Regions from separate parts of the Robertmurraya sp. GLU-23 genome, predicted to be linked through region 2. Evidence: riboswitches for the same ligand, from Rfam matches in the RefSeq annotation. Region 2 holds a riboswitch; each other region holds the start of a gene.
What was found. Region 2 has a riboswitch for S-adenosylmethionine ahead of metK (methionine adenosyltransferase). Riboswitches for the same ligand answer to the same signal wherever they lie in the genome.
Positions count from the first base shown of each region.

Region 1: another riboswitch for S-adenosylmethionine. It lies ahead of ACVBAX_RS18260 (methionine ABC transporter ATP-binding protein); the one in region 2 lies ahead of metK (methionine adenosyltransferase).
Region 3: another riboswitch for S-adenosylmethionine. It lies ahead of ACVBAX_RS22905 (sugar ABC transporter substrate-binding protein); the one in region 2 lies ahead of metK (methionine adenosyltransferase).
Region 4: another riboswitch for S-adenosylmethionine. It lies ahead of ACVBAX_RS04245 (methionine biosynthesis PLP-dependent protein); the one in region 2 lies ahead of metK (methionine adenosyltransferase).

Region 1 is NZ_JBRKCV010000013.1:54,346-60,076, reverse strand. It holds gene gcvH (glycine cleavage system protein GcvH) at 1-281, shown strand, start outside; gene ACVBAX_RS18285 (YusG family protein) at 381-620, shown strand; gene ACVBAX_RS18280 (toprim domain-containing protein) at 748-1,104, shown strand; gene ACVBAX_RS18275 (thioredoxin family protein) at 1,119-1,424, shown strand; gene ACVBAX_RS18270 (hypothetical protein) at 1,670-2,020, shown strand; gene ACVBAX_RS18265 (O-acetylhomoserine aminocarboxypropyltransferase/cysteine synthase family protein) at 2,128-3,441, shown strand; SAM riboswitch class I at 3,549-3,654, shown strand; gene ACVBAX_RS18260 (methionine ABC transporter ATP-binding protein) at 3,834-4,859, shown strand; gene ACVBAX_RS18255 (methionine ABC transporter permease) at 4,852-5,520, shown strand; gene ACVBAX_RS18250 (MetQ/NlpA family ABC transporter substrate-binding protein) at 5,532-5,731, shown strand, end outside.
Region 2 is NZ_JBRKCV010000017.1:59,952-65,682, reverse strand. It holds gene ACVBAX_RS20560 (ABC transporter substrate-binding protein) at 1-441, opposite strand, end outside; gene ACVBAX_RS20555 (alpha/beta hydrolase family protein) at 574-1,353, shown strand; gene ACVBAX_RS20550 (DUF2584 domain-containing protein) at 1,388-1,630, shown strand; gene pckA (phosphoenolpyruvate carboxykinase (ATP)) at 1,668-3,254, opposite strand; SAM riboswitch class I at 3,600-3,738, shown strand; gene metK (methionine adenosyltransferase) at 3,968-5,170, shown strand; gene asnB (asparagine synthase (glutamine-hydrolyzing)) at 5,414-5,731, shown strand, end outside.
Region 3 is NZ_JBRKCV010000022.1:58,665-64,395, forward strand. It holds gene ACVBAX_RS22900 (sugar ABC transporter ATP-binding protein) at 1-261, opposite strand, end outside; gene ACVBAX_RS22905 (sugar ABC transporter substrate-binding protein) at 531-1,643, opposite strand; SAM riboswitch class I at 1,766-1,873, opposite strand; gene ACVBAX_RS22910 (cold-shock protein) at 2,267-2,467, opposite strand; gene ACVBAX_RS22915 (DNA alkylation repair protein) at 2,724-3,431, opposite strand; gene ACVBAX_RS22920 (DUF1801 domain-containing protein) at 3,516-4,169, opposite strand; gene ACVBAX_RS22925 (VOC family protein) at 4,199-4,597, opposite strand; gene ACVBAX_RS22930 (SpoIID/LytB domain-containing protein) at 4,706-5,731, opposite strand, start outside.
Region 4 is NZ_JBRKCV010000001.1:823,341-829,071, forward strand. It holds gene ACVBAX_RS04235 (bifunctional homocysteine S-methyltransferase/methylenetetrahydrofolate reductase) at 1-1,060, opposite strand, end outside; gene metC (cystathionine beta-lyase) at 1,057-2,244, opposite strand; gene ACVBAX_RS04245 (methionine biosynthesis PLP-dependent protein) at 2,247-3,353, opposite strand; SAM riboswitch class I at 3,434-3,538, opposite strand; gene ACVBAX_RS04250 (hypothetical protein) at 3,705-3,941, shown strand; gene sda (sporulation histidine kinase inhibitor Sda) at 4,016-4,150, opposite strand; gene ACVBAX_RS04260 (gamma-glutamylcyclotransferase) at 4,339-5,202, shown strand; gene ACVBAX_RS04265 (hypothetical protein) at 5,286-5,519, shown strand; gene ACVBAX_RS04270 (DUF6501 family protein) at 5,568-5,731, shown strand, end outside.

The DNA.
Region 1 (5,731 bases), on a different contig from region 2:
TTGGTGACATCGTATTTGTTGAACTTCCAGAAGTAGGTGACACAGTAACTGCTGATGAGCCATTCGGTAGCGTTGAATCTGTTAAAACAGTATCTGAACTTTATGCTCCAGTAAGCGGAAAAGTAGTTGAAGTAAACGAAGATTTAAACGACAGCCCAGAGTTCGTTAATGAGTCACCATACGAAAAAGCTTGGATGATTGTTGTTGAGCCAACTGATGCAAGTGAAGTAAATAATCTAATGACAGCTGAGCAATATGAAGAAATGATTAACGAAGACTAATACAGAAGGCACCTTTTAGGTGTCTTTTATTGTCTCTTTTTTTTCTAGCAAACATGGGCATGCTACTCCTAAGATAGAAAAGAAAGGGTGGCAAACAACATGACTTTGCAGCAAGGAAAATTAGATATTACAGACCGTGTTGTTGGAAAACTTCAAAATGGCGAAATTGTGCTTTATCTAGAAAATGAGAGAATCGGAAAGGTAACTTTACCGAGTGGGAGTGATATGCAACTTGAGCATCATTTTGAAAACGCTGGAGAGAAGATTTTTCAGCTTGTATCCACTCCATCCAGTGACGAACCAAGATACACGGATTGTGATGAAGGTGGATGGTGTTAATCAAAGGGCAGCGGTTTTTTTTCGCTGTTTATTTTTTTATAATCGTAAATAGTTAGAGGAATTGTACACCTCTTTCGAGAATAATGAATAAAGTAAAGAAAATACAACATGTTCACAGGTGATGCATATGACTGAAGTGAGACCTGAAAAAGTAATTATTGTAGAAGGTACGTCAGACAAAAAGAAGGTGCAAAAGGTTATTAAGGAGCCTGTAGACATTATTTGTACGAATGGAACGATATCCCTTTCGAAGCTCGATGAAATCATTGATGATTTGTTTGGAAAGGATGTCTACATCCTTGTTGATGCTGATGAAGCGGGAGAAAAGCTTCGAAGACTATTCAAACGGGAATTTCCTGAAGCAGACCATTTATACATCGATCGAACTTACAGGGAGGTCGCAACCGCACCAGAACATCATTTAGCTACTGTGTTGTTAGGGGCAAACATCGACGTCTTTACGCAATTTTTAGACAAAGTGTAAGAAGGGGTAACAACATGCAAGAATTGCTAGATAGTAACAGGGAACGGCTCCTCTCGGTTGAGGAAACAAAATTTCTCTACTTGTACACACCATTATGTGGTACATGCCAAGTAGCAGGAAAAATGCTCAGGGTCGTTGAACAGCTATTGCCACAACATAACTGGTTAAAGGCAGATCTGAATTTTGTTCCAGCGTTAGCTGAGCAATATTCGATTGAGTCTGTTCCCTGTTTACTTGTTATAAGAAACAATAAACTAGTTAAGAAAATTTATGCTTTTCAATCGGTACCATTTTTATATGAAAGTTTAAAATCATTTTAGGAATCAGACGGTACTAGTCTGATTTTTTTTATTTGCGGATGCACGAATCCCTTCGACAGTAATAGCAATTTCGTTCAAAAAGGTGACATATTTCTCGGGAAATGAACTCTAACTACAGCATTCGATACAAAGCTTGTTAGGTACCCCTGACAAACGCCCCGAAAATTTGTCGAAAAGATATTAAAGGTAAGCCTTCTCTCAGAGTGGAATATATATGTATCCGTATATTTAGAGGAGGAAGACCGATGCATGTTCAGTTACAAAGAACAGTGAATGAATGGAATAACCGTAGTCATTTACTGCCTTTTTTAAAGAAGGCACCCGTTGTTATTTGTATTAGATCAGAAGATGAGGCCTTCTTTATCCATATAAATAAGGGGAAAGTTGAACTTCTATTCGAAAAAGATCATCATCATATTGACGCACATCTTCAAGGAAAGAAGGAAGATATTATATCCTTGCTCCGTGGGGAAATCAAACTCAGACAAGCAACATTATCAAATTTTATTTCCTTACAATCCTCGTTTAGAACAGCTTTATACTTAGAAACGTTGTTCTTTTTAGTAAAGCCATATAAGCATGCCAATAATATTTGAAATTTTTCTGAACTTTCTAAAATATTATTGACTTGTCAATTTTACCCATGATACCATCATCTACGTGATTAATAAAAATTCTTATAAAGAGTGGTGGAGGGACTGGTATGACAGAACAGAAGAAGTATCGGTTAGAAACACTTGGTGTCCATGGTGGATTAAGTCCAGATCCTACTACAGGAGCAAGAGCAGTACCGATCTATCAAAACAATGCTTATCAATTTAAAAGCACTGAACATGCTGCTAATCTCTTTGCACTTGCTGAACCGGGATATATTTATACACGCATTCATAATCCAACTACTACAGTGTTCGAAGAAAGAGTGGCCCTCCTTGAAGGTGGAGTAGGAGCACTCGCTGTATCGAGCGGAATGGCAGCGATTACACTGGCGATCCTAAATTTGGCTGAAGCAGGGGATGAAATCGTTGCAGCTTCGAATCTATATGGAGGTACATATAATCTATTTGCTATAACATTACCTAAATATGGTATCAATGTGAAGTTTGTCGATTCAACCAATCCAGAGAATTTTAAGCAAGCTATTACAGAGAAAACAAAGGCGATCTTTGCAGAGACCATTGGAAACCCAAGCTTGCGAATTCTGGATATCGAAAATGTCGCAAAGATCGCACATGATGCAGGTATTCCTCTTGTTATCGATAATACCTTTGCGACTCCTTATTTATGTCGTCCAATTGAGCATGGTGCAGATATTGTTATTCATTCGGCAACAAAATGGCTTTTAGGGAATGGTACAACTCTTGGGGGTATTATCGTGGATGGCGGAAAGTTTGATTGGAATTCGGCGAAGTTTCCTGGATTCACAACCCCTGATGCCAGCTATCATGATATTGTATATAGTGAAGCAATTGGTGCTGCAGCTTATATTGTAAAAGCAAGAGTTCAATTGCTACGTGATCTAGGTCCAGCATTAAGCCCTCAAAATGCCTTTCAATTCACTCTAGGTTTAGAAACTTTGCATGTGAGAATGAAGGAGCATGTGGCAAATACGAAGAAGATCGTAGAGTATCTAGAAGCACATCCAGCGGTTAATTGGGTGATGTATCCAGGAAATGAGAAGCATCCAGACTACGAGCTTGCGAAGAAATACTTACCTAAAGGAGCAGGTTCTGTCGTTGTCTTTGGAATCGACGGAGGGCGAGAGGCTGGAGCAACGTTTATAAATAGTCTCAAACTTTGGGCACATGTTGCCAATGTTGGTGATGCAAAAAGCTTAGTCATTCATCCTGCAAGCACAACTCATCAACAGCTTGACACAGAGGGGTTAAAAGCAGCAGGCGTTCCAGAGGATTTAATTCGTCTCTCGATTGGGATTGAAAATGTGGAGGATTTAGTTGAAGATTTAGAGCAAGCGATTACATTAGCGACAGGAAAAACCTCGCTTACTAGCCATGTGTAATCCATAAGATTTTTGTCGAAATTTATCGTTGACACTCCCGTTTTTCCATGATAAGATAGCACTCGTGATTAAGACTACAACTAAAAAAGTTCATATAGATTGATAAGCTCTTATCAAGAGAGGTGGAGGGATGTGCCCTATGAAGCCCGGCAACCGTCAAATTATTGAAATGGTGCCAATTCACACAAAGCGTATTGCTTTGATAGATGAGAGAAAGGTGATACTTTCTGCCTTTCTGCTCATGCAGAAAGGTTTTTTTTATGTTCATTTAGAGTGCTCTCATTCGAATAGGAATGAACCGGATGATAGAACCTAAGTTGTATTGTACCTTTCTGTAGCATGACAGCATGTAGTTTTATCAGAATAATCGGAAATGGAAGGGGGAGAAACCTTTGATCTCGATAAAAGACGTAAAAAAGATTTATTCTTCAAGACAAGGAAAAGTAACGGCTGTTGATAATGTAAACTTAGAAATTACTGAAGGAGAAATCTTCGGTGTAATTGGTTATAGTGGCGCAGGGAAAAGTACGCTTATTCGTATGCTGAATGGGTTAGAAATTCCTACTGAGGGATCCGTTATTGTGGCAAATAATGAAGTATCGAAAATTAAAGGTAGTAGCCTTCGTAAAGCTAGACAGGAAATAAGCATGATATTCCAACATTTTAACCTTTTATGGTCTCGAACAGTAAGAGAAAATATTGCATTTCCACTTGAAATTGCAGGAGTTCCTAAAGGGCAAAGAATGAAAAGAGTAGACGAGCTTATTCGTTTGGTTGGATTAGAAGGAAGAGAAGACGCTTACCCTTCTCAATTGAGTGGTGGGCAAAAACAAAGAGTAGGAATTGCGAGAGCACTTGCTAACAATCCCAAAGTTCTCCTTTGTGATGAGGCAACATCTGCTCTTGATCCACAAACAACAGATTCGATTCTAGAGCTATTAGTTGATATTAATAAGCGTTTAGGTTTAACCATCGTCCTTATCACTCATGAAATGCACGTCATTAGAAAGATTTGTCATCGTGTAGCTGTTATGGAAGGTGGAAAGGTTGTTGAACTCGGCCCAGTACTTGACGTATTTAAGCATCCTAAGGAAGAAATTACGAAACGATTTGTTCAGCAAGTAACAGAACCTGAAGAAACGAAGGAAACAATTGAACACTTATTAGAACTGTATCCGCATGGTACAGTCGTTCAACTAGGTTTTGTTGGAGAAGCAGCAGAGCAACCGCTGATTACGAACCTTATTCGCCATTACCAGGTAACTGTAAATATCCTGCAAGGGAAAATATCACAAACACAAAATGGTTCTTATGGAACGCTTTTTATCCACTTAGATGGGGAAAGGGAAGAGCTTTCAAAGGCCATTGCATATATCGAATCACAACAGGTTGGAGTGGAGGTGATTTCGAATGCTTGAGACACTTTTACCAAACGTGAACTGGGAAAAAATGATTGAAGCAACGAATGAAACCCTGTATATGACAGCTATATCAGTTGTTATTACATTTGTTCTTGGTTTAATTTTAGGACTTTTATTATTTTTAACAGCTAAGGGTAATATTTGGGAAAATACATTAGTGAATAAAGTGATCAGTTCTGTCGTGAACGTCTTCCGCTCGATTCCCTTTATTATATTAATTGTTCTTTTGATTCCTTTTACAAAGCTTATACTAGATACGATGATTGGTGAGAATGCAGCTTTACCGGCTTTAATTATTGGTGCCGCTCCGTTTTACGCGAGAATGGTGGAAATCGGATTGCGTGAGATTGATAAAGGAGTTATTGAGGCAGCTAAATCAATGGGTGCTAAAACTAGCACGATTATCTTTAAGGTGCTTATTCCTGAATCATTGCCAGCTTTAGTATCTGGTATTACGGTTACGGCTATTGCTTTGGTGAGTTATACAGCAATGGCTGGTGTGATTGGTGCGGGTGGTTTAGGAAACCTAGCATATCTCGAAGGGTTCCAGAGAAGTCGTAGTGACGTAACCCTTGTGGCTACTGTTATCATTTTAATAATTGTGTTTATTATCCAATTTATTGGAGATTCTATAACATCAAAACTAGATAAAAGATAGGAGAGACAAAAATGAAGAAATTTTTAAGCTTATTTTTATCATTAGCAGTTGCTTTAGTTCTAGCAGCTTGCGGTACAGCAAATGATGATGAGTCAAACGGTGGTGAAGGTGAAGAAGCAGCAGAAACAACTGAATTAGTAGTGGGAGCTTCTAACGTACCTCATGCTGAAATTCTAGAAGAAGCAAAATCGCTTTTAGAGGAAAAAGGAAT
Region 2 (5,731 bases):
TTGTGGCATACCGCCTTTTCTTTGACCTAAAAAGGTGGATTCTTTCAACATCTCCCACGAAAAGTTATCAATTTTTTCACGAGATACAAGGAAAGTACCATCTGTTTGTGTTAGCTGGGCAAAGTTGATGACTGGGTCATTTGCTTCCTGAGCATAAACGTAAATAGATGTTTCAGATCCAACAAGAGCAACATCAATACTATTTGATAACAAGGCAGTCATTGTTTTGTCTCCACCTGAGGTAGTGGTTAACTCAACATCTAATCCTTCTTCTTCAAAAAAACCATTTTCTATCGCAACATATTCAGGAGCATAGAAAATGGAACGGGTTACTTCACCAATGCGTACTTTTTGGACTTCTTCCTTGCTGCAGGCAGCAATTGGTATAATGAGAATGACAACTAAGAACATGGAAAAGAAAATCTTAAATGACTTTTTCATTTTATGGATAACCTCCTTAATAGATAAACTTTTTTATGTGAATGGTTTGTGAGCCTAACATATCGTATGAAGTCGAAAAAAATGTGTGAATGCCTAGATTAAAAACATGTGTAAGGAAGTGTAACAGAAGGTATGTATACTCTTGAAATTGTTGATAGGGAGAGGTTTCCATCGCCTCATCCGCATGTCGAGTTATCGATCATAACGTATTATTCGGAAGGATATAAGGTGAAAGGAATGTTAGCAGAACCTAAAGGAGAGGAGCCTTTAGAGGGTTTTTTATATTTAAGGGGTGGAATAAAAAGCGTAGGAAAGGTAAGGCCATCTAGGTTGGTGCAATTTGCTTCGGAAGGCTTTATTGTATTTGCCCCCTACTACCGGGGAAATCAAGGAGGAGAAGGAAATGAAGATTTTGCTGGAGATGATCGAGAAGATGCATTTGCTGGTTATCGTATCTTACAGCAGCATTCAAGAGTGAAAAGGGTACATGTATTTGGGTTCTCACGTGGTGGGGTGATGGCATTATTAACTGCCATCAAGTTTCCAGATACGGCCTCTCTCGTTACCTGGGGTGGAGTAAGTGATATGAATCTTACATATATGGAAAGAGAAGATTTGAGAAGGATGATGAAGAGAGTCATTGGTGGTACACCGACGAAATATCCAGAAAGATATAAATTTCGCACTCCATTGTATGATATTGAACAATTGCGATGTCCAACTTTAATCATTCATGGATCGAAGGATCAAAATGTAAGTGTGGACCATGCGCGAAGATTGGAAGAGAGATTAAAGGATAAACGTCGTTCAGTAGAGAGCTGGTATTTTGAGGAGTTGACACATTATTTTCCTCCAAGTATTAACCGAAAAGTTGTGACAGACTTAACTCAATGGATGAAAAAACAGTCATAATAATGATAAAATATAAGAAAAGGAGTGGAGAATTATGGGTATGCCATTAGAACTTAATACAATGATTGTTACTAAGGGTAGAGAAAAGCGACTTGAGGAAAACCTGTTTACAATAACCAAAGAAGGATATCGCTTATATCCAATAGACATTCCTGTCGAGGTAAGAAGAACGATGGATGGGGAAGTAAGTGGCATGGCAAAAATTAAAAAAGTAATTTTAGAAAGTGAAAAAACGACGATCGAGTATCAATTGATATCCTTACATTCATCTAATTAAAAGAGCGTAATCGACTGATTACGCTCTTTTTTAAAAATTATACTAAAGGACCGCCTTCTTCGATAATCTGTACTGAAACATTTGCGAATTTTTTGAAGTTATCTTTGAATTTAGTGGCTAATTCGTTCGCTTTAATCTGGTATGCTTCTTGGTCAGCCCATGTTCGGTTTGGCTGAAGAACATCATCCGGAACACCAGGAACATGAAGGGGAATCTCCAATCCGAAAATAGGATCTTTACTTGTTTCTACATGGTTTAGTTCCCCTTCGAGAGCGGCCTGTACCATGGAGCGGGTGTATGATAGCTTCATTCTACTTCCGACTCCATACTCGCCACCAGTCCAGCCTGTATTCACTAGATAAACCTTCGCATTATGTTCGTCAATCTTGGACCCTAGCATTTCTGCATAGCGAGTTGCTTCTAATGGTAGGAAAGGGGAGCCGAAGCATGTTGAAAATGTTGCTTGCGGTGAAGTGATTCCTTGTTCCGTACCAGCAAGTTTTGAAGTGTAACCGCTTAAGAAATGGTACATCGCTTGTTCCTTAGATAGCTTTGCAATAGGAGGCAGTACCCCGAAAGCATCTGCTGTAAGGAAGATAATGGTATTTGGATGTCCAGCGACACTTGGATCCACGATATTGCTTATAGATTGGATAGGATAAGCAGCGCGTGTATTCTCAGTTAATGTTCCATCATCATAGTCAGCGACTCGTGTTTCTTTATTCAGCACGACATTCTCTAACACAGATCCAAAATGAATGGCGTCGAAGATTTGAGGTTCTTTTTCTCTTGAAAGATTAATGCACTTAGCGTAGCAGCCTCCTTCAATATTAAAGACACCGTTAGCTGACCAGCCGTGCTCATCATCTCCGATTAGGCGTCGGTTTGCATCAGCAGATAAGGTCGTTTTACCTGTTCCTGATAAGCCAAAGAATAAAGCGACATCTCCTTCAACGCCGACATTTGCTGAGCAGTGCATAGGTAGAATATTATTTTCAGGCAATAAGTAGTTCATGATAGAGAAAATGGATTTCTTCATCTCGCCTGCATATTCTGTGCCACCGATTAATACGGTCTTTCTTTCAAAAGAGACTATAATAAAAGTCTCAGACTTGGTACCATCAATAATAGGGTCTGCTTTAAAGTTTGGAGCCGATATGACTGTGAATTGTTCTTCATGAGTCAAAAGCTCTTCTGCTGTTGGTCTAATGAATAACTGATGGGCAAATAGATTATGCCATGCAAACTCGTTGATCACTTGAATGGGTAGACGATGTTTCTTATCTGCGCCAGCAAACCCTTTGAAAACAAATAACTCATCTCTATCTTTCAAGTAACTTAGTACTTTATTATATAAACGTTCGAACACTTCTTGAGAGATTGGTTGGTTAACAGCTCCCCAATCAATCTTGTCCTTTGTAGAGGCTTCTTCAACAATGTATTTGTCTTTCGGAGACCGACCAGTATATTTTCCTGTTGTTGCTCGAACAGCTCCTGTCGAAGTTAAGACTCCTTCGTTTCTAGTAAGAACCTTTTCGACTAATTGTGGTACAGATAGTTGCACATGCACATGACCAGAGGCTAACAATTCGCTTAATTGGTTAGAAATACGGACAGAGTTCATCTGATGACTACCTACCTTTATTTGTTATTTTTTAATTAGTATAACACATTAACTTAATTAGTCTATACTATTTATAAAAATATTAGAGGGTGCAAGAAAAAACATCGTATACGACCTATTTTTAAGCCTTTTTATTACATAAAACGATGAATGGGAGTCAATAGTCTATACTATTAAAAGAAGGGACAAATTCAAATGGGAACGATCGTGTTATATGATGCTAAGTGTCAATGGAAATGTAATTATAATAGTTGCTCATTATTTAAAGAATGAACCAACTATTTTTCATAAAGATATTGACAGTATTTGACGTGATACGGTATTATTCTACATTGAACGGATACTCTCTTATCCCGAGCTGGTGGAGGGACAGGCCCTATGAAACCCAGCAACCTGCTTTAATAATTAATTACGATGACTGTAATTAATATAAAAGAGAAGGTGCTAACCTGAGGCAAGGATTTTAGTCCTTGAACGATAAGAGCGAAAGGCGCAAATTACTTTGCTATCACCCTTTCCTCAAGCAGGGAAGGTTTTTTATTTTGCATAAAGTTTTTATTTGGGTGGGTAATTTTTCAAACCTTCATAATAAAAATGGCATGTTTATTTCATACTACTTAGGGAATGAGTTCCGTATCAAATGGAAGGTTTTGTTTATGTTGATATAATAAGCATACCTTTTTCTCAAGTATAAATAAATAGGAGGTCAGGAGATGTCAAAAAAACGTCGTTTATTTACATCCGAGTCAGTTACTGAAGGTCATCCAGATAAAATCAGTGACCAAATTTCAGACTCAATTTTAGATGCTATTTTAGCAAAAGACGCAAATGCTCGTGTTGCTGCAGAAACGTCAGTAACAACTGGGTTAGTATTAGTTGCTGGGGAAATTACAACCTCTACATACGTAGATATTCCAAAGATTGTTCGTGAAACCATTAAGGAAATTGGGTACACTCGTGCAAAATATGGTTTCGATTCTGAAACATGTGCGGTTTTAACTTCAATTGATGAGCAATCAGCTGATATTGCAATGGGAGTTGACCAAGCACTTGAAGCGCGTGAAGGATCAATGTCTGATGAAGAAATCGATGCAATTGGAGCAGGTGACCAAGGGTTAATGTTTGGTTTTGCTTGTAACGAGACAAAGGAGCTTATGCCTCTTCCGATTTCTTTAGCACATAAACTAGCTCGTAGATTAACTGAAGTTCGTAAGGATGATATTCTTCCTTACCTTCGTCCGGATGGAAAAACTCAAGTTACCGTTGAGTACGATGAAAATAATAAACCAGTTCGAATTGATACAATTGTAATTTCAACCCAGCACCACCCTGAAGTAACGTTGGAGCAAATTCAACGTAATCTTAAAGAGTATGTTATTAATCCTGTTGTACCAGAAGAGTTAATTGATGAAAATACAAAGTATTTCATTAACCCAACAGGTCGTTTCGTTATCGGTGGACCACAAGGTGATGCTGGATTAACAGGACGTAAGATTATTGTTGATACGTACGGTGGATATGCTCGTCACGGTGGCGGTGCATTCTCTGGTAAGGATCCTACAAAGGTTGACCGTTCAGCTGCTTATGCTGCTCGTTATGTAGCAAAGAATCTTGTTGCTGCAGGTCTAGCAGATAAAGTAGAAGTACAGCTTGCCTATGCAATTGGTGTTGCACATCCAGTATCTATCTCTATTGATACATTTGGTACTAGCGAAATAAGTGAAGAAGTTCTTATTGAAGTAGTTCGTAATAACTTCGATCTTCGTCCAGCTGGAATCATTAATATGCTTGATTTAAGACGTCCTATCTATAAGCAAACAGCTGCTTATGGTCACTTTGGTCGTACAGATGTAGATCTTCCATGGGAGCGTACAGATAAAGCTGATACACTTCGTAAAGAAGCTCTTGAAAGATAATTTTAAATAGTAAAAATTCAGCCGGGAGTTACAGAAAATTTGTAACTCCCGGTTTTTCTTTTCGTCTATAAGGGTATGGTGGTTTAGAAGCAAAAAGGGATGTAAACAATGGGTAGTAAGCTTGAATTTTTAGGAAATGGTCAATTTGACAGTGCGATTCGATAATTTTAATGGTAGTATTAATAGGTATTCTTTCTGAATGGAAGATTAAACTCGTAAGAACGGAGTAGGTGAGTTACATACATGTGTGGTTTTATTGGATGTGTTCATGACAAATCGCAAGTGTTTAGTGATGGACAAAAACAACAATTTGAAAATATGAATAATGTGATTACGCATCGCGGACCTGATGATGACGGATATTTCTATGATTCTCATGTTCAATTTGGGTTTCGTCGTTTAAGTATCATTGATATAGAAAGCGGGCATCAACCCCTTCATTTTGAAAACGAAAGATACTGGATTATTTTTAACGGTGAAATTTATAACTATGTAGAGTTAAGAGAAGAACTATTGGCAGAAGGAATCACCTTTGCAACAAGCTCAGATACAGAAGTAATT
Region 3 (5,731 bases), on a different contig from region 2:
CACTTCCTGATATACAATTTGAATTCCAGAATCCATGGCACTTTTTGGAGAACGAATGGTCATAGGTTGTCCATTCATTGTGATTTCACCAGTATAGTGGCCATATGCCCCTGCAAGAACCTTCATCAACGTTGATTTCCCAGCACCATTGGCTCCGATTAAGGCATGAGTTCTCCCGCTTTCAACTGAAAAATCCACCTCATTTAATGCTTTAACACCCGGAAATTCAATTGAGACATTCTTCATCTTTAAAGTGGTCATGATGTCACTGTCCTTTCAAAGAGACACTCTTTTTTTCTTTTTAAAAAGCTGTTTTCTAAAACATTGTTGCTTTTAGCACTACTTTATTGAAATAAAACACTTATTTTCTAAAAAGTCATAAGTCCATTGAACGTTTTAGAAAACAGGGGCTCTATATTTAAAGAGTAAGATTGAATACACGGGTAAAAAGCCGGCATTAGGGCTTTTTACAAAACAACAAACTTTACGAAAACAGCCTTTTAAAAAGAGAGTGTCTATCTACAAGTCCCTTACTTCTTATAATGTTCCTTTAGTGTCTTCATCCAGTCTTCCTCAAATTCTGATGATTGGCCCCATCCTTCAATGATTTCAGTTAGATTGACCATATTAACCGGATCTTTTGATTTTTGAAGGTCTTCTTGAGAGATTAGTGAAGCTTCCAAATCATACGTTTGTGGTGTTTCCTCTCCTGCTAATTTCTTTGCGAGTATTCTCATATTTACTGAACCTATCAACTTAGGATCAACAGCTGCGGTATATCTCCAAGCACTGCCTTCTCTTTGAATTTCCTGCAAATCAGCATTTGAAACATCGATTCCATAGATTTTCACTTCTTCTCTGCCAGCTTCTTTTAACGCACGAGCTGCACCGATAGCAAAAGCATCCCATGTTGCAAAAATCGCATCAAGTTCACCCTTAGGGTATTTATTTAACATTGCGGCAACGGCATTTTGAGTTTGAACACTAGTGTCAGCTGCTGCTACCCCAAAGCGCTCCACTTCTTTTATTCCAGGATTATTTGCTAAAACCTCTTCATAAACCTTATTTCGTCTAACCATAGGTGGGAATCCGTCCACCCATAGGTAAGCAATATTGGCTTCACCTTTTGTTTCTTTTACTAATTGGTCCAATGATAGAGTAGCTAATGCTTCATCATCCTGTGATACTAGAGTGACACCATCAACACTAGTTAAATTTGCATTCGAGTCAAATGCGACTACACTCTTTCCTGCGTCAACAATTTTCTGTATGTCATTCACGGTAGCATCATCGTCCCCGTGAGAAATAATAAATCCATCATAATCTTGAGTTAACGCTTGGTTAATCGCATCATGAAATTTCGCTGTATCTCCATTTGCAGTAAATACATCCACTTGGAATCCTAATGCTTCACCTTCTTGTTTTGCACCAGCTAAGAATTGTGCTGTGTGATCGTCTCCACCAATTTTACGAATAACTTTGATTTTCGGTTGGTCCCCATTTGCAAAGCGGTCAGGTACACCTTCAATCGGTGTGTTCGATCCTGTTGCTTCCTTTGTTTCTCCCCCTGTTGCACAGCCTGTAAGCAAAAGTGTTGCAGCGATCGCTGATACAAATGCACTTCTTAAAAATTTCTTCTTCATGATTCTTTCTCCCCTTTTTGTTTTTTGTCTTCTTACCAACGTTGCTCTTAGGAGAGTTTTTATAAAATATAAAAAACCTCTCCAGAAAAGAGAGGTTTCATCACAAAATAAGGACTACTCCTCTCTTATCTCTCAAAACAATTTCTTGTTTTGCAGGATTTAGCACCAATTCCATTCGGAACGGTTGCTGGGCGTCATCGGGCCAGTCCCTCTGCCACTCTTGATAAGAGAACGTATTTTATTCATTTACTTTAATAAAGTATAAAACTTAATTTAATATTCTATTAACAAAATGTCAATAGTATTTTCTAAATATTATTAATAGGTGTATTTTTCCAAAGATAGCAACAATAGATTCTTCGTATGTATTAAGCCCATCAAAAGGTCCACTTTACTCTAATAAAGATTATCACCGTCTCCGACAAATTGGTGAACTTTAGCGGAATTGAAAGCTATAATTAACACAAACATAATTAGGTGAATTCGTTAGGATGTGATACACTTTATCTACCATTTGATTTACTTGCTTACATTGTGCCCCACTCACTCAGTGAGTGGGGATCCTTGTATATAAAAAGAAAAAAACAGACTCTAAAAAGAGCCTGCTTAGTTTGTTTTTATTATTAAGCTTTACGCACGTTAGCTGCTTGAGCTCCACGTTGACCTTGCTCAACGTCAAAAGTAACTGCTTGACCTTCGTCTAAAGATTTAAAACCTTCGCCTTGGATAGCTGAGAAATGAACGAATACGTCTTCTCCGGCTTCACGCTCGATAAATCCGAAACCTTTTTCTGCGTTAAACCATTTTACTTTACCTTGTTCCATTTTGTTTCCTCCTGCTGTGTGCTTTACACACAATGTGTTACTATCCTTGGACTCAGTGATCATCAAGACGAAAAGTTAATCTTATACTATCCTTTACACCGAACAAAAATAATTCTTCTAAAGTTTAACATTTTTTATAAGTATTTGCAAGAACATATCCTCAGTATCCTGCAGGTTACGAGAAAAGCAAACTAAAAAACCTACATACGTCTAAATAAGAATATCTATAAAAGGCATTTATACATCAAAACGATTTTTAACATCTCACATACTTGCGTTTGAAACCAAGCTTCCCTCTATCCATTTCTTTTTGAATACTTTCGTATGCGTTTAGTAAACTGCTTTTTTTATTGTCCCGTTTAACTTCTACGATTCCTATTTCCTTTGAGGTCTCAACCGCCTTTTCATGTTGCGGCAAATAGGAAATCCCTACGGTGTATACAAAATTATTCATAGCTGATTTAGTTCGTTCTGGCGAATTATGAATCGTATTTTTTATCATATCAAGCATATTGGAAATCTTACTTTCGGAAAATTCCTTGTCTTTGCGATTTCCTAAAAGCCAGCAGTAGCAACTCCACCCAGCTGACATTCTCAACTCGTCACCACTTGCAATCCATTTATCCGCCACTTCTTGTGCAATATCTGACTCTGATAAAGTGACTGCCACCACGTAATCAGACAGCATATAAAAATACGCTCCGTCCATCCAACGATCAAAATCAGATTCAGTCATAGCTTTCGGGTCTGCAATAATGCCTGCAAAGTACATTGCATCGTAGTTACCTGTGGCATATAGCTCATCAGCTAGTTCTTGATTTATTTTTATTTTCTTTGCAATTGGTTTCATAGCACCTGTAGCCACGCCAAACAAGGGCTCGTGTGCACCATTGGAAATATACATTTTTTTCGTTCGTTCCTTACCGAGAGCTTCAAGTTCCTGCATCACTGTTTGAAAATCCATAGCTATGTACGTCCTTCCTTTATTTTCATCCATTTCATTATAACCATTACCTGCAGCTAAAAATAAACATTAATTAATATGATCTTATCGAATGTTCTTGTGTGAGCCGTCACAGGAGGGCATTTTTTGAGATAGTCCACAAGTGCAATCCTTTAAGCCCTTTCCACTGAAAATTTTCTCCATACAATTTTCAATCCTTAACACTCGAGTTTTTGATTGTTTGGGTTGAGAAAAATAAAGAATGTATGCTCTCTGTCGTCCCGGTGTCAATGCCTCAAATGCAGTTTTCAAGTCTGGTGTTTCTTCGAATTTATTTTGAAGTTCTTCAGGAATGATGAATTCTGTATGCTTTTTTAAATCCACTTCCAAACCCGCTTTTTCAACTTCAATAGCTGCATGGATATACGCTTTCAAAATGGGTTCTAGTTCCACTATTTCTTGAAGACTGGTGAACCGAATCTGGCGCGCTGCCTGTACATTCTCGGTTTGTTGGACAAGAATTCCATGGGGATCTTTTAATAAGGAACCTTTGTGAAACAGAAGCGCACAATATTCTTTAAATCCATGAATTAATACGACATTTTTGTTATTAAACGTGTAACAAGGATGCATCCATTTAAATTCTTCGGTCAGATCACAGTCAAGAACAATATGTCTCAACCTCTCAGATTCTTCCTTCCATTTTTTAGTTTTACTTAAATAATCATCAACCTTAGGATTCAGTTTACCCATTGCCATGTTGTTCTCTCCCTATATAAAAATTAGTTTCACGATGGAAGATTTAGTTGCCATGATACCCCAAAGCGATCATTTAGCCAACCAAACCTTTGACTAAAACCATAATCACCAATTGGCATAAGTGCTTGTCCACCCTCGATCAGTTTGTGATAAACGTTGTTTATTTCTTCTTCAGTATCACATGTAACAAAAATTGAGAAGGATGGAGTAAATGTAAACTGATGCTTTAAATTACTATCTATACACATAAATTCTTGCCCTTTTAAAGAAAAAGTAGCCTGCATTACCGTTCCTTCATCTCCAGATTCATTCGCTCCATAGCGAACAATACTTGTAATTTCTGATTCCTCAATAATAGATATGTAATAATTCATAGCTTCTTCTGCTTTGCCATCTTGAAACATTAAGAATGGTGTAACTTTTCCCATTAAGTTCAGCTCCTCAAATTAGAAATATTAATATTTCTCTACAGCCAAGTTTGATTAATTATTATTCTTAAGGCAAAAAAATGATGATACCTGAAAGATATCATCATTTTAATTATCTGGGAAGGTTTTAATGACTTTAACTTGTGTTCCTGGATAATAGTGCCCTAAAATATCTTTGTAGGATTTTCCCTTCTCTGCCATTTCGTTTGCACCCCATTGACTCATACCAACTCCATGACCATGACCTTTGCCACTTACTTTGTAAGAAGTTGGGTTCATTTCAAACGAACTTACTAAATAACTTCTAAAATGACCTCCACCTATCATTGGTCGAATTTTTTTTAATTCAACATGATCCAATGAGACTTTTTCAAAAATAATGGTTCCATCAATCAACCTTCTCATAAATTCGATTTGAATCGAGCCTATCATCGACCTTTGTGATTCGTTTTTAACCTTATCGATAGCAAAAAAAGGAATACTTAAAATTTTTATGTCACCTTCATATCCATTTCTATTAAGCCATTTTTTAATAGATACGCTAATTTTTCCATCTTTCTCCTTTAATTCATTCCAACCCTTCAATCTGATTTCATCCAAATCTATTTGTGTTTTATGTAATGTAAACTCCCAAGGTTGAATCGGGTCATATGGATCTTGTTTGATTGGGAAATACGGACTTGGATTGCCACCCCATACATTTTTATTACTTTCTGTTATTCCACCATTACTCGCAGAATAAAAAGCACTTATGGGTTTTTCTTGAAAAGTAATGATTTCTCCTTTCGTATCATTTACAGCTCTTTTTGTTTTATTGAATTGATTATACCCGCCGTAGACTTGATATTGAATGGTGTCGTCAAGTTGGGGGGTCTTATGGGTGATGGTATAAGTACGAGCAGCTAACGTTTGTGCTTTTAAGGCCTCTATATTCCATTCGGGATACACTTCAAATGGAACAACACCCTGTAAGTAATCCTCTAATAGTATTTGATTAACTGGTCTAATGTTTTTTTCTTCTATATTAAATTCTACCGCACCCATATAAGGCCTGCCATTAATGTAGATTAGATGCTTTTCATCATAAGATTCAGGATATAAAATGAACGGGCTAGCTATTTCCGTTGTTGACTC
Region 4 (5,731 bases), on a different contig from region 2:
TAATAGCATCAACACCGGCTTCCTTAAGCGCTTGTGCTCCTTCAAAAAATTTCTTTGTGTTCAGCTTTCGAGGCGGGTCCAATTCAACAATGACTGATGATCTTTCTTTAACAATTTCTTGTAGAGGACGTTCCGTGCGTTTTGGTTGTACAGTTTTTACTTGAACCACTTCTTTTTTTACTTCAACTTGCTTTTCCGTCACCGGTGAAGTTCCTTTTAGTTCTGATGCAAATGCCTCAATATGGGCTGGAGTTGTGCCACAGCATCCTCCTAAAAGACGAACACCTTGAGCTCTGAATTCCTGTGCACTTTTTCGGAAATAATCCGCATCTCCTTCATAATGGAATTTCCCATCAGTGTACGTAGGGAGACTAGCATTTGGATATGCTGATAGAAGAGCCGTTTTAGGTAATTCAACTTGTTCCAAGCTTTCAAGCATATGATGGGGACCAAGACGACAGTTCACACCGACCACATCAGCACCAAGACTCTCTAAACGTAAGAGAGCTTCATTAATGGGTGTTCGATTTTGCATAATGCCAGGGACCTGCATGGAAACTTGAGCAATAATAGGTAAATTGGTTTCCTTTCTGGCAATGGATAGGACTGCTTCAATTTCATCTAAATCGTAGTATGTTTCAAGTAATAGGCCATCAATATCTTCCAGCAGCAAATAATGTAGTTGCTGTAAAAAGCTTTGGACAATTTCCTCTAAAGAAAATGAGTTGGGGCGAATACCACGGTTACCACCAATGGTCCCGACAACAAAGCTTTCATTTGTAATGGCTTTTTTCGCAACTTTTACGGCAGCACGATTAATTTTTTCAACAGAGTCCTCAAGACCATATCTTTGTAGCTTTAAAGAGTTGGCAGCGTACGTATTGGTTTGTATAACATCCGCTCCTGCTCGTAGATAGGCCTTATGGATGTTAAAAATATCATCCGGATGCGACAGGTTTAACTCTTCAAAACAAGTATCTGTTCCATAAGAGTAGAGAAGGGTACCCATTGCACCATCACCAATGACAATGTCTTTTTTAAGTTTATCTAAAAGGCTCATCTTACTTTCTCTCCTTGGCAATTCGCGGCTATCGTTTCAAGAGCAGCCGAGAAGTCTTTAATGATATCATCTGGATGTTCTAGGCCAACAGAAAGGCGAAGCAGGCTTTGGCTGATTCCTCTTTTTAAGCGTTGTTCAATCGGCATTGCTGCATGTGACATTTTCGCCGGGTAAGAGAGGATCGATTCAACTGCTCCTAAACTAACAGCAAATACAGGGATCTCTGTTAATTCAACAAATTGTTTTACGGCTTCTTCACATTCGAGTTCAAACGAAAGAACAGCTCCGGCCCCTTCTGATTGTTCGTTTTGTATTTCGTACTGTGGATGATCAGTAAGTCCAGGGTAGTACACTTTTTTCACAGAAGGATGGTCCTGCAAGAAGTGTGCTATTTTTAGTGCAGATTTCATTGAGAAGTCCATACGAACCGATAAGGTCTTTATTCCTCGTAACACTAACCACGCATCTTGAACGCCTAACACAGCGCCAAATGAGTTTTGTAAAAATCCAATCTGTTTAGCAAGATCAGGATCGTTAACAACGATCGCACCAGCAACTACATCACTATGACCAGAAAGGAACTTCGTGGCACTATGAAGCACCACATCCGCACCAAGAAGTAAGGGCTTTTGTAGAGCAGGTGTTAAAAATGTATTGTCAACAAAGGTTAAAGCTCCAACACTTTTAGCAATGTCACTAATGGCTCGGATATCTGTCACCTTTAAAAGGGGATTGGAAGGAGTTTCTACATAGAAAACCTTTGTATTCGGACGAATCGCCTGTTTAACTTCTGTGAGGTCCGTCATATCAACAAATGTGTGCTCGATTCCAAAACGCGAAAGAACTTCCGTCACCATTCTGTAGGTCCCACCATACACGTCTTCTGTGATCACCACATGATCTCCTTGAGAGAGAAGGAGAAACGCAGTCGAAATGGCTGCCATACCTGATGAAAAGGCATATCCGTTTGTACCTTCTTCAAGGTTAGCAATGACTGTTTCAAAAGCTTCGCGAGTTGGATTCGCACTTCGACCATAGTCGTATTTTCCAAACTCATCGACGCTATGCTGATGGAAGGTGGATGCATGTTGAATAGGAACGGAAACAGCACCGTTTGTTGGATCAAATTTATGTTCATTATGAAGTAGTTTTGTTTCAAATGAGAAATTGTGTTCTTTTGTCATTTTTATGCCTCCGAACTTAAACGAGTAAGAGCTTGGTCAATATCTTTAATTAAATCCTCCACGTCTTCAATACCAACAGAGAAACGAAGCAGGCGATTACAAACGCCTATTGAAAAACGAATTTCTTCCGGAATATCCGCGTGTGTCTGTGTAGCTGGGTATGTAATGAAGCTTTCTACACCCCCAAGACTTTCTGCAAACGTAATAAGCTTAAGATTTTGTAAAAATGAATTAACCCACTCTTCTTTTTTAATTCGGAAGGATAGCATGCCTCCGCGGCCTGGGTAAAGAACATCTACTACATTTTCATGATTCTTTAAGAAGCTTGCAAGTTCGCTTGCATTTTTTTCATGCTGTTTCATTCTAAGTGCTAAAGTCTTCATCCCACGAATAAGAAGCCAAGAGTCAAACGGACTTAAAACCGCTCCTATAGAGTTGTGGTGGAATCCAAGCTGTTCACAAACCTCTTTTCCTTTCCCAACGATCAAGCCAGCTAGCACATCATTATGTCCACCTAAGTATTTGGTAGCACTATGAATGACAATATCAGCTCCAAGCTCAATCGGTCTTTGAAGTAATGGAGTGTAAAACGTATTGTCGACAATTAATAATATATTATATTTCTTCGCTAGTTCAGCAACCGCTTGAATATCCGTTTCTTCCATTAGAGGATTGGTTGGTGTTTCAATGAATATGGCCTTCGTTTTTTCTGTAATAGCCTGTTCGATAATGCTCACATCATGAGTTTGTACATACGTACTTGAAAGTCCCCATTTTTTAAATCCTTGCTCTAGAATTCGATAGGTTCCACCGTATAAATCTCTTGATACAATCCATTCGTCGCCAGATTCAAAGAGTGCAAGAATGGTAGTGATAGCAGCCATTCCGGAACTACAGGCAAATCCTTGGTCACCGCCTTCTAAATCAGCTATTGCTGCCTCTACAAGTTTTCTTGTTGGATTACCTGTTCGAATATAATCAAATCCAGTTGATTGGCCTATTCCTTCGTGTCGATAAGCTGTCGAAAAGTATACAGGTGGGTTTACTGTCCCAGTTTGAGTTTCACTTCTGTTTCCGATCTGTGCTACCTTTGTTTCATTTTTGTACATTTTAGTCTCTCCCAACATCCTAATAATAAAAAAAAGCCTTCTCTCTAAGAAGAAGACTTTGTTATCAACATGAGCCATTCTTCTTATCTTCCAAGTAAAATACTTGCTGGAATTAGCACCTTTTCAAAAAATTGATGGTTGCTGAGGCTTCATAGGGCCAGACCCTCGACCTCTCTTGATAAGAAATCAAAACATTTAATTTTTTCTAACTTTACTACAGTAAATCGCTAAGTGTCAATCTTTTTTACAAATTAACGACAATTTTGTTCACAATTTCCTAAAATTTACTATATGAATATTCAGAACATTTAATATATAATAAGTTTGAGAACAAAAAGTGGAGGGAAATTCATGCAAACGAAAAGCAGATGTCATCATCGGTATATGTTGAGTGAAGACGCCTTTTTTGTTACCGAGGATGGAATTGAATTGTTTATATCAGGTGAGGGTCTTCAAGGTTATCCTGTAGGTGGTCACGTGGATTTTCCTCTTGAAATGAGAGAAATGAATGAATCAGTTCAAAAGGAGAAACGTCTCTCCAGTCAACCACCGCAACAACTTTACTTAAATATGATCAATCAGTTATAGACGGGGAAACTCGTCTTGTTTATTTTCGTAGGAAAAAATAAAACCACCGGCACTTGGGTGCCGGTGGTTGTGTCCTATGATTTAATTGTCGGTTTCAAATTTCTTTTCTCAATTTCCTTCTTCAAAAACTTCGCCCATTCTTTATCCTCACCTGACTTCAATGCATTCCGATACGAGACAACTAACATTTCATTACTCATAATCTTCATTTGCAAGCCTCCTTAAAATGGACTGAATTTTCTAGCTTTTTATCATTGTATCGGGTTTTAATCCATTTGAAAACCCAAAACTCCAGATTTACTGCCATAAAATTATTAATATTCTGTTACAGGATTTTCACGTAATGGTTTTTTTTATGATAAAATATGGTAAATAGTTTGTACGATGGGGGAGAAGGATGGATACGATTACACTTTTTGTTTATGGTACATTAAGAAGACATGAAACGAATCACAGATTAATCAGAGAAGCTACTTGTATCGCTGAACAGGCATGGGTAAACGGTGAGCTTTTTGATACAGGTAACGGTTATCCTACACTAGAACTCAATGATTCCGGTAAGGTGCATGGAGAGTTATATGAAGTTAGTAAAACCCTTTTACCTCAGCTCGACGCATTGGAGGATTATGAAGAGGGTAAAGAGTCTAATTTGTATGACAGAACAAATGTTACCGTTCATACTGATAAAGGCACTAAAGTAGCGCTCGTGTATGTGAATGTGGATGAATCAAGCAAAGCTGAAAAAATCACCCACGGTGATTGGAAGTTACATAGATTCATGAAAAATCGTCCTGACCAAGTATATTACTTTGCATATGGTTCATGTATGGATGATGAACGATTCCGAAAAGCGGGGGTAGATCACTGTTTTAAAAATCTCGTCGGTGCTGCTGTTTTAAAGGGATACTCCATGAAATATCTTTTCAGAGTAAGTGATGGCGGAAGAGCAGATATTGTAGAAGATGGTGGTGAAACCGAAGGGGTAGTTTACTTAACTCCATATGAAGGGGTCGAGTATTTATTTGGTAGAGAGGGGTTTTATGGAGGATGGTATCGCCCAACCTTTGTAGATGTGGACATCGATGGAGAAATGTTAAAGGATGTTTTGACATTCCATGTGTATAACAAAATGCCCGAAGTGTCACCCCCCGACCATTATTCGACCGAAATTCTTAGAGGGGCCAAAGGAAGATTGAGTGAAAGGTATTATCAATATCTACTAAAAGAACTTGATCGTCTAAAAAAATCAAGCAATAGTTAACTTTTTTATTGTACATCGGTTTAATACGAGTATCCATTGTGGTAAACACTTGATATCACCAACTTAAGAAAGTGGGTCAGAATATGAGTGGGAATCGAGAAAATGGCTATTATGAGCTGGTGTATAATAATCGACAATACAACTATCTAGAGTTTATTAGATTAGATACAATATGTGAAATTAGTTATATCACTTTAAAAAATATCTTAACAGGTGAATTTTTTACCTTTGAAGAAAACAAAGTTCGAAAAGTGACAAAAAGAAATTTTCGAATCAAGCCTTTAAAGAAGCATTTTTTAGAAAAAGTTGCTAAGTAGTTACTTCCTTTCTATAATAAGATAGATAATGTAAAAGGAGTGACTGTAGTGATTCATCTAAAATGGTCAGAGTCAGAAACAATAAAAAAGGTAACTTGTGTTCACACAAAAGCTGAAAAATATATTGTAGATAATAAATTAACACCAGGAAATGTGTACGAAGTAAAAAATGAAACAGAAGAATTTTACTTTATTATAGATAATAGTGGAAA